DNA from 3 places in the Stutzerimonas sp. VN223-3 genome. Region 1 is predicted to be linked to each of the others. Evidence: predicted binding sites of a transcription regulator. Region 1 holds the regulator's gene; each other region holds the start of a gene.
The links. Region 1 encodes sigma-54, which starts transcription at its own class of promoters, with help from an activator protein. Its sites were predicted from a motif close to ANTGGCATNNANNTTGCTNT; they were not measured.

Region 1 (3,275 bases):
AGCTCCTCGTCATGGATGGCCTCGGCCAATGAGCGGTTTTCATTCGTCAGCGGGTGCCGCCGCCGAGTTTCCGAGAAGCGCTTGAGCAACGTCTCGTCCGCCGCATCTAGATACAGCACGTCGCACTGAATGTGCCGAGCACGAACCTCGTCAAGCAGCTCGGGAAAGCGCTTCAGCTGACTTGGCAGGTTGCGTGCATCTATGGAGACAGCGACCTGCGGGTGTAGCAGTTCGGTGTGCAGCAATGCTCGCTCCGCCAGCTCTGGCAGAAGCCCGGCGGGAAGGTTGTCGATGCAATAAAAGCCGTTGTCCTCGAGCACATTGAGTGCCGTGCTCTTGCCTGACCCGGAACGGCCACTGACGATGATCAGGCGCATTGCGGAGCGAGGTTTGTCAGGGGGCGGGCTCGAACACGCGAACCATGCTGCATGCGCTGCTGGGTTGAGAATTGGCAGGTTACGGACACGTCTCTTTCCTCACTTTACGCGGGGCGAACAGCCATGCCGTTGCGCTAATTACCGCTCTGAATATCGACGACGGTCTGATACAGGTCCTGCCCGGTGGTGGCTCTGCGCAGGCGCTCACGCACTTCCTCACGGTCCAGCATGCTGGCGATCTGACGAAGCAGTTCGAGGTGTTCGTCCGTCGCCGCTGCCGGTACCAGCAGTACGAAAAGCAAATCGACCGGCGCGCCGTCGATGGCGTCGAAGTCAACCGGTGCGTCGAGCCGTAGCACCGCGCTGAGCGGCGACACGCAGCCGGGCATGCGGCAATGCGGGATGGCGATACCGTTGCCGAAGCCGGTAGAGCCGAGCTTTTCGCGGGCAATGAGGCTTTCGAAGATGGTCTGAGGATCAAGGTCTGGCAGGTCTTGGCCAATTACTTTGGCGATCTGTTCCAGGACGCGTTTCTTACTGCCACCCGGTACGTTCACCAAGGAACGTCCGGGGGTCAGGATATTTTCGATTCGGATCATGATGGGTCAGCGAGCGAGAGCACCCTGGTTATGGTCGAGCTGTTTTTCTTTGTGCTTGATGAGCTGCCGGTCGAGCTTGTCGGCAAGCAGGTCTATGGAAGCGTACATGTCTTCATGTTCTGCGTTGGCGACGACTTCGCGACCGGCAACGTGCAGCGTGGCTTCGGCTTTCTGCCTGAGCTTCTCGACCTGCAGAATCACCTGAACGGCAATGATGCGATCGAAATGTCTTTCCAGTCGCTCGAATTTCTCCTCGACGTAGTCACGCAGGGCTTCTGTGATTTCCAGGTGAAGGCCAGTGATGTTGACTTGCATACTGCATCTCCTTTTGCCACGTGCGAATTGACAGGCTGCGCGCCCGCCACCGGAAGAGATCGACCAGGTCGCCTGGCATTACAACAACCGCTTACGCTCGCTGGACGGCGCGATACCTAATGATTCGCGGTACTTCGCGACGGTGCGGCGTGCAACTTGAATACCCTGTGCCTCCAGTAAACCAGCGATCTTGCTATCGCTCAATGGCTTTTTCAGGTTTTCCGCCGCCACCAGCTTCTTGATGATCGCGCGGATGGCGGTGGATGAGCATTCGCCGCCTTCGGCCGTGCTGACGTGGCTTGAGAAGAAATATTTCAGCTCGTAGATTCCACGAGGGGTATGCATGAACTTCTGTGTCGTGACGCGTGAAATCGTCGATTCATGCATGCCTACCGCTTCGGCGATGTCATGCAGCACCAGCGGTTTCATGGCTTCATCGCCGTGATCAAGGAAGCCGCGCTGATGTTCCACGATCTGCGTGGCGACCTTCATCAGCGTCTCGTTGCGGCTGAGCAGGCTCTTGATGAACCAGCGTGCTTCCTGCAACTGGTTACGCATGAAGGTGTTGTCGGCGCTGGAGTCGGCGCGTTTGACGAAGCCGGCGTACTGAGCATTCACCCGCAGGCGCGGCATCGCATCCTGGTTCAATTCCACCAGCCAGCGATCGTTGTGCTTGCGCACGATTACGTCTGGCACGACGTATTCCGGTTCGCTCGCTTCGATCTGTGAGCCGGGGCGGGGGTTAAGCGTCTGGATCAGGTCCACCACCTGGCGCAGCTCATCCTCCTTGAGCTTCATACGGCGCATCAGAAGGTTATAGTCACGGCTGCCGAGTGTCTCCAGATGATCACTCACGAGGCGTACCGCTTCCCTCAGCCAAGGCGTTCGCTCGGGTAGCTGGCGCAATTGCAGCAGCAGGCATTCGCGCAAGTCGCGCGCGCCGATGCCGGCGGGCTCGAACTGCTGGATTCGGCGCAGCACGACCTCGATTTCATCGAGTTCGATTTCCAGCTCGGGGTCGAACGACTCGAGTACCTCCTCAAGGGTTTCGTCGAGGTAGCCCTGTGGGTTAATGCAATCGATCAGGGTTACGGCGATGAGGCGGTCGGTGTCGCTCATTGGCGCAAGATTGAGCTGCCAGAGCAGATGACTTTGTAGGCTTTCGCCGGCGGAGGTGCGGGTGGTGAAGTCCCACTCGTCGTCGTCACTGCTGGGCAGGCTGCTGGCGCTGGTCTGGTAGATGTCTTCCCACGCGGTGTCGACCGGAAGTTCATCAGGAATGCGATCACCCCAATCGCCTTCTTCAAGGTTTTCCACCGTATTGACGGGTTCTTCGTGATGATTGTCAGGCGTGTCCTGCTCGGTCGAGGTGCTGCTCTCGGGTTTCTTCTCGACCGACTCGGCCATCGGATCGGAGTTGTCGAAGTCGTCTCCGTCCTCTTCGCGCTCGAGCATGGGGTTGGAGTCCAGCGCCTCTTGTATCTCCTGTTGGAGATCGAGCGTGGATAACTGGAGCAATCGTATGGCTTGTTGCAGCTGCGGTGTCATCGTCAGCTGCTGGCCCATCTTCAGGACTAGCGATGGTTTCATGGCAGAGGACTTCGAACCTTATTTGCCGGCGCAACCGCGCCTGTTCCGATTTCGCTGGCGCTGTGCACGCCCGATGTAAGCAAATTATATGCCTGCGAATGAAGCCTTTGCCTAGTCCCGGGCGACGGTGTGAGCGGAAAAATCGGTTTCAGAGACGGAATTCGTGTCCGAGGTAGACTTCCTTGACCAGTTGGTTGGCCAGGATCGCCTCCGCGTCACCTTCCGCGATCAGCTGGCCATCGTTGACGATGTAAGCGGTTTCGCAGATGTCCAGCGTTTCGCGCACGTTGTGATCGGTGATGAGTACGCCGATGCCCTTGGCCTTCAGGTGATGGATGATCTGCTTGATGTCGCCGACCGAGATCGGGTCGACACCGGCAAAGGGCTCGTCGAG
Region 2 (3,275 bases), 1.1 Mb from region 1:
GGGCGCCATGAAAACGAGTAGCAGGCTGAACAATGCAATGCGCATGGGAAGCTCCGCGGATGGGATGCCGGAAGCCTTGCACCGCTCGGGCGGCTAGGCAAGTACGGCCGTTGCGATTTGGGATCGGCGCCACTCCGGTCGCTTGGCGAGGGCGTAGATTTCCTGTCTAGTGACATCGCAGGAACGAAAAAGCCTCCCGAAGGAGGCCTTTTCTGTCACGCGGACCGGCTTAGACGCTGTAGTACAGGTCGTATTCCAGCGGATGCACGAAGGTACGGACCTTGATCTCTTCCTCGCTCTTCAGCTCGAGGTAGGCATCGATGAAGTCGTCGCTGAACACGCCGCCCTTGGTCAGGAACGCGCGGCCCTTGTCGAGTTCTTCCAGAGCTTCCTTCAGGCTGCCGCAAACCTGCGGGATCAGCTTGCCTTCTTCCGGCGGCAGATCGTAGAGGTTCTTGTCAGCGGCGTCGCCAGGGTGAATCTTGTTCTGGATGCCGTCCAGGCCAGCCATCAGCAGTGCGGCGAAGCACAGGTAGGGGTTGGCAGCCGGGTCCGGGAAGCGCGCTTCGATACGGCGGGCTTTCGGGCTGGATACGTACGGGATACGGATCGAGGCGGAGCGGTTGCGAGCCGAGTAGGCCAGCATCACCGGAGCTTCGAAGCCCGGGACCAGACGCTTGTAGGAGTTGGTCGATGGGTTGGTGAAGCCGTTCAGCGCCTTGCCGTGCTTGATGATGCCGCCGATGAAGTACAGGGCGGTATCGGACAGGCCGGCATAACCTTCGCCGGAGAAGGTGTTTTTGCCATCCTTGGAGATGGACATGTGCACGTGCATACCCGAGCCGTTGTCGCCATACAGCGGCTTCGGCATGAAGGTCGCGGTCTTGCCATAGGCATCGGCGACGTTGTGTACGCAGTATTTCAGGGTCTGGACTTCGTCAGCCTTGGCTACCAGCGTATTGAACTTGACGCCGATTTCGTTCTGACCGGCAGTCGCCACTTCGTGGTGGTGCACTTCAACGACCAGGCCCATTTCTTCCATGGCATTGCACATGGCAGTACGGATTTCGTGGTCGTGGTCGCACGGTGGAACGGGGAAGTAGCCGCCTTTCACGGCTGGGCGGTGGCCCTTGTTGCCGCCTTCGACGTCCTGGTCGGTCATCCAGGAGCCCTGCTCGGAATAGATCTTGAACATCGAGCCGGAGATATCAGACTTGAACTTCACTTCGTCGAAGATGAAGAACTCAGGCTCCGGACCGACGAACACGGTGTCGCCAATGCCGGTGGACTTCAGGAATTCCTCGGCGCGCTTGGCAATCGAGCGCGGGTCGCGGTCGTAGCCCTGCATGGTGCTCGGCTCGACGATGTCGCAAACCAGAATCAGGGTCGGCTCTTCGGTGAACGGATCCAGCACGGCGGTTTCATCGACCGGCATCAGGATCATGTCGGAGGCTTCGATGCCTTTCCAGCCATGAATGGACGAGCCGTCGAACATCTTGCCGTGCTCGAAGAAATCTTCATCATGGGCGTCACGGGCCGGCATGGTCACGTGATGCTGCTTGCCCTTGGTGTCAGTGAAGCGCAGATCAATCCACTTCACATCGTAATCTTTGATCAGTTGAAGCGACTTCGACATGGTGCTCTCCAAGTGGTGGAAGCGGAGACAGGGTGCTTCCGAAATCAGGGGATGAAGTCCAGCGGCGGATATTCCGCGTTGGCGACCTGCCTCACAAGGGAGCAAATTGCATGCCAGTGCTCTGTATTGGGTCCGGGCGCGCATATCGGGGTTTTATACGGGTTCCCGTAGTTACGCGGTTCACGATGGCTCATTCAAATGCATCAAATTGGTGCATTAATTTGTGATTAAGACCTGAATTGGTGCGCGATGGTCTCTTCAGATAAAAGCGCCTAAATCTTGATCAATTTCCGCTATACTCCGCCCCCCTCTTTTTACGCCATGTTGCCGCGCGCGTTTTCATGAAGCTGATCGTCAAGGTTTTCCCGGAAATCACCATCAAGAGCCCGCCGGTGCGCAAGGGCTTCATTCGTCAGTTGGCGAAGAACATCCGCACCGTGCTGCGCGACCTCGATTCCGATCTGCGGGTGGAGGGGGTGTGGGACAACGTTGAAGTGGAAACCGCGCTCAGCGAGCCGAAGCTGCTGCACGAGATGATCGAGCGCCTGCGCTGCACACCGGGAATCGCCCATTGCCTGGAAGTACACGAGTATCCGCTGGGCGATCTCGACGATATCGTCGAGAAATGCAGGGCGCACTTCGCCGACCGGCTGCCCGGCAAGATTTTCGCCGTTCGCTGCAAACGCGCCGGCAAGCACCCGTTCAGTTCGATGGATGTCGAGCGCCACGTCGGCAGCGAGCTGCGTGTTCAATGCGGCGGCGCAGGCATTTCGCTCAAGGCGCCGGAAATCGAAGTGCGGATGGAAATCCGCGATCAGCGGCTGTTTATTGTGCATGCGCAGCATGACGGCATCGGCGGCTACCCGCTGGGTGCGCTGGAGCAGACCCTGGTGCTGATGTCCGGTGGTTTCGACTCCACCGTGGCGGCCTACCAGATGATGCGTCGCGGGTTGATGACCCATTTCTGCTTCTTCAATCTCGGCGGACGCGCCCACGAGCTGGGCGTAATGGAAGTCGCCCACTATTTATGGAAGAAGTACGGCAGCTCGCACCGGGTGCTGTTCATCAGCGTGCCGTTCGAGGAAGTGGTCGGCGAGATTCTCGAGAAGGTCGACAACAGTCAGATGGGCGTTGTCCTCAAGCGCATGATGCTTCGCGCCTCGACGCAGATCGCCGAGCGCCTTCACATTGACGCACTGGTCACCGGCGAGGCGATTTCTCAGGTCTCCAGTCAGACGCTGCCCAACCTTTCGGTAATCGATTCTGCCACTGACATGCTGGTGCTGCGTCCGCTGATCGCCGCGCACAAGCAGGACATCATCGACACGGCGTTCGAAATCGGCACCGCGGAGTTCGCCAAGAACATGCCCGAGTATTGCGGCGTGATCTCCAAGAACCCGACCACCAAGGCCAAGCGCTACCGTATCGAACATGAAGAAAAGCAGTTCGACATGGCGGTTCTCGAGCGCGCCTTGGAGGCTGCACGTCAGGTCCCTATTGACCGCGTGATCGACGAGCTGGGCCAGGATCTGCAGATTGAAGAGGTGGTCGAGGCGACTGCCGGCCAGGTGGTCATCGACATTCGTCATCCCGACGCCGCTGAGGACGAACCTCTGCAATTGCAGGGCATCGAAGTGCA
Region 3 (3,275 bases), 1.3 Mb from region 1:
CTGGAATACATGATGTAGTAGCCGATCAGCAGGTACATGACCGACGCCACGGCATAGAGCACGATGTTCTTGGTAAGAATCTCGGCGGTGTTCTTCGCCCTAACCAGACCGGCCTCGAGCATAGAGAAGCCGGCCGCCATCCACATCACCAGCGCACCGCAAATTAGGAAGTAAAACGTATCGAGTCCGTACTGAACAGGTATCAGTGCTGTGCTATCCATTGTTATCACCTTTTGCCGAGCGCCTCGCGACGCTGTTCGGTTAAGGCGCCCGGGTTGGCTCCGGGCGCACTCCGTTGCTTACAGGTTGTAGCCGCGCTCGTTGTGCAGGCTGAGATCGAGGCCGATGGTTTCTTCTTCTTCGCTGACCCGCAGCCCCATTACCACGTCGATCACCTTGAGAATCACGAAGGTGACAATGGCGGTGTACACGACTGTGAAGAGCACGCCTTTGAGCTGAATCCACAGCTGCAACGCGATGTTCTCCACCTCACCGAAGCCGCCTAATGCGGGCGCCGCGAATACACCAGTCAGCAGCGCACCGACGATGCCACCGATACCATGCACGCCGAAGGCGTCCAGGGAATCGTCATAACCGAGCTTGCGTTTCAAACTGGTAGCGCAGAAGAAGCAGATCACACCCGAAGCCAGACCGATGATCAGCGCGCCCATCGGGCCAACGGTGCCGGCTGCGGGCGTGATGGCAACCAGGCCAGCCACAACACCTGAGGCGATGCCCAGCGCACTGGGTTTGCCGTGGGTCAGCCACTCGGCGAACATCCAGGCCAGGGCCGCCGCGGCAGTGGCGATTTGCGTGACCAGCATGGCCATGCCGGCGGTGCCATTAGCACCGAGCGAGGAACCGGCGTTGAAGCCGAACCAGCCGATCCACAGCATCGCCGCGCCGACCAGCGTCAGGCCCAGGTTGTGCGGCGCCATCGGCGTGGTCGGAAAGCCCTTACGCTTGCCGAGCACGATGCACGCCACCAAGCCTGCAATACCGGCGTTGATATGCACCACGGTGCCACCGGCGAAGTCGAGTACGCCCCAATCCCACATCAGGCCGCCGTCGCCACCCCAGACCATATGCGCGATCGGCGCATAGACCAGGGTGAACCAGACGCCCATGAATACCAGCATTGCGGAGAACTTCATGCGTTCGGCGAAAGCCCCGACGATCAGCGCCGGTGTGATGATGGCGAAGGTCATCTGGAACGTGATGAAGACGCTTTCCGGCACGGTGCCGGTAAGGCTGTCGGGCGTCAGGCCACTGAGGAAGACACGACCGAGTCCGCCGACGAAAGAATTGAGGTTGGTGACGCCTGCTTCCATGCCTGCGGTGTCAAAGGCCAGGCTGTAGCCGTAGGCCATCCAGAGAATGCTCATCAACCCAGTGATGGCGAAGCATTGCATCATCACCGAGAGGATGTTCTTCGAGCGGACCATGCCGCCATAGAACAGCGCCAGACCCGGAATCGTCATGAACAGCACCAGCGCAGTGGCTGTGAGCATCCATGCCGTATCGCCTGAATCAAGCGTTGCCTCCTGTGCCATGGCGATGCCGGGGCTTATCAGAGACAAAAGGGCTCCTAGCCCTGCGAATTTTCGCAGAGTCATGGTTTTACTCCTGGGGCGTGGGGTTCGTAAGCCTGCTATGCAGGCAATCGAAAAAATTATTGCGGGCTTCGCTCGTTGCGGCGTCTGATCGGCGTTACCGCTCAATCAGTCGCTCGCGACGGTCAAGCCGGTCAAATCGCGTCGGTATCCGTTTCGCCGGTCCGGATGCGGATGGCCTGTTCCAGGTTGACGACGAAAATCTTGCCGTCGCCGATCTTGCCGGTGTTGGCAGCCTTGGTGATGGCCTCGATCACGCGATCCAGCTGATCGTCGGCAATCGCCACGTCGATTTTCACCTTCGGCAGAAAATCAACCACATATTCGGCGCCGCGGTACAACTCGGTATGGCCTTTCTGGCGCCCGAAACCCTTGACCTCGGTGACCGTGATGCCCTGAACGCCAATCTCGGACAGCGACTCGCGTACATCGTCCAGCTTGAACGGCTTAATGATGGCAGTGACTAGTTTCATGAAACTTCTCCCGTTTAGATGGACTTGCCCCAGAAATACGAACCCGGTTCAAGTCTAAGCTCAGTGTCTGGCTCTTGTAACGCGCCGGCATTGCCGAGCGACCATCCGACACCATCAACCGATCCGACGAAACGTCCCGAATCGCCTGCGCACCACAACGCATCGGTGCATCCGTCATGGCCAGCCAAGCAGAATCAATGCCAGTTTTGCGGGAGATGCGATCTGGCGCGCTCCGTGCCGTGCTTGCGTAGCGCACCGATGCCCGATCAACGAAGCAGCGCACCAATACCGAGCACAGCGACCCAGTGCCGTGTCCACAATCGTGCACAGCGATGGAAAATCGACCACAGATGGGCCGTGCTACACTGCCCGCCGCTCAGAAACAGGTGATGCCCATGTTCCCACCCAAAGCTTTTCTCGATGCCATCGGCTCCCAGGCCTCGCGTCTGTTCAACGGCGAAACGCCCCTGCCCCGCCCCGAAATCGAAGCACAGTTCAAGAGCATCGTGCAGGGCGCGCTGAGCAAGCTGGACGTAGTCAGCCGCGACGAATTCGACAGTCAGATGGTCGTGCTCGCCCGCACCCGAGCGCGACTCGAAGCACTCGAAGCCAAGGTCGCCGAGCTGGAAGAGAAACTCGCGCCACCCGCCGCCGAATAGCCTCGGAGGCGGCACGATCAAAGGAGTGATCGGATGTCCCTTGCCATAGTCCACAGCCGCGCCCAATTGGGCGTCGAGGCGCCCACCGTTACCGTCGAAGCTCATCTGGCCAACGGTTTGCCTTCACTGGCACTGGTCGGCTTGCCGGAAACCGCAGTCAAGGAGAGCAAAGACCGCGTGCGCAGCGCGATCCAAACCTCCGGTTTCGATTTTCCCGCACGCCGAATCACGCTAAATCTCGCGCCTGCTGACTTGCCAAAAGATGGTGGTCGATTTGATCTGGCCATCGCGTTGGGCGTTCTCGCCGCCAGCGGGCAGATTCCGGCGGACCGCCTCGACACACTTGAATGCCTCGGCGAGCTGGCTCTTTCCGGCGCGCTGCGCCCGGTTCAGGGCGTGCTGCCCGCAGCGCTGGCCGCGCGTCAGGCCGGGCGCGCCTTATTGGTGCCACGAGCCAATGCAGAGGAAGCGAGTCTGGCCTCCGGTCTGGTGGTGTACGCCGCTGACCATCTGCTGGAAGTCGCCGCGCA

Region 2: the regulator sigma-54 is predicted to act here: its motif matches at 1,735-1,754, upstream of glnA (glutamate--ammonia ligase).
Region 3: the regulator sigma-54 is predicted to act here: its motif matches at 2,272-2,291, upstream of glnK (P-II family nitrogen regulator).

The regions. Positions count from the first base shown of each region.
Region 1 is NZ_RBEC01000002.1:1,442,141-1,445,415, forward strand. Features, by position in the region: gene rapZ (RNase adapter RapZ) at 1-377, opposite strand, end outside; gene ptsN (PTS IIA-like nitrogen regulatory protein PtsN) at 512-976, opposite strand; gene hpf (ribosome hibernation-promoting factor, HPF/YfiA family) at 983-1,291, opposite strand; gene D7241_RS15300 (RNA polymerase factor sigma-54) at 1,370-2,881, opposite strand; gene lptB (LPS export ABC transporter ATP-binding protein) at 3,030-3,275, opposite strand, start outside.
Region 2 is NZ_RBEC01000002.1:309,518-312,792, reverse strand. Features, by position in the region: gene D7241_RS10270 (DUF4124 domain-containing protein) at 1-45, opposite strand, end outside; gene glnA (glutamate--ammonia ligase) at 230-1,636, opposite strand; gene thiI (tRNA uracil 4-sulfurtransferase ThiI) at 1,978-3,275, shown strand, end outside.
Region 3 is NZ_RBEC01000002.1:131,048-134,322, forward strand. Features, by position in the region: gene D7241_RS09440 (ammonium transporter) at 1-221, opposite strand, end outside; gene D7241_RS09445 (ammonium transporter) at 300-1,616, opposite strand; gene glnK (P-II family nitrogen regulator) at 1,748-2,086, opposite strand; gene D7241_RS09455 (accessory factor UbiK family protein) at 2,482-2,745, shown strand; gene D7241_RS09460 (YifB family Mg chelatase-like AAA ATPase) at 2,779-3,275, shown strand, end outside.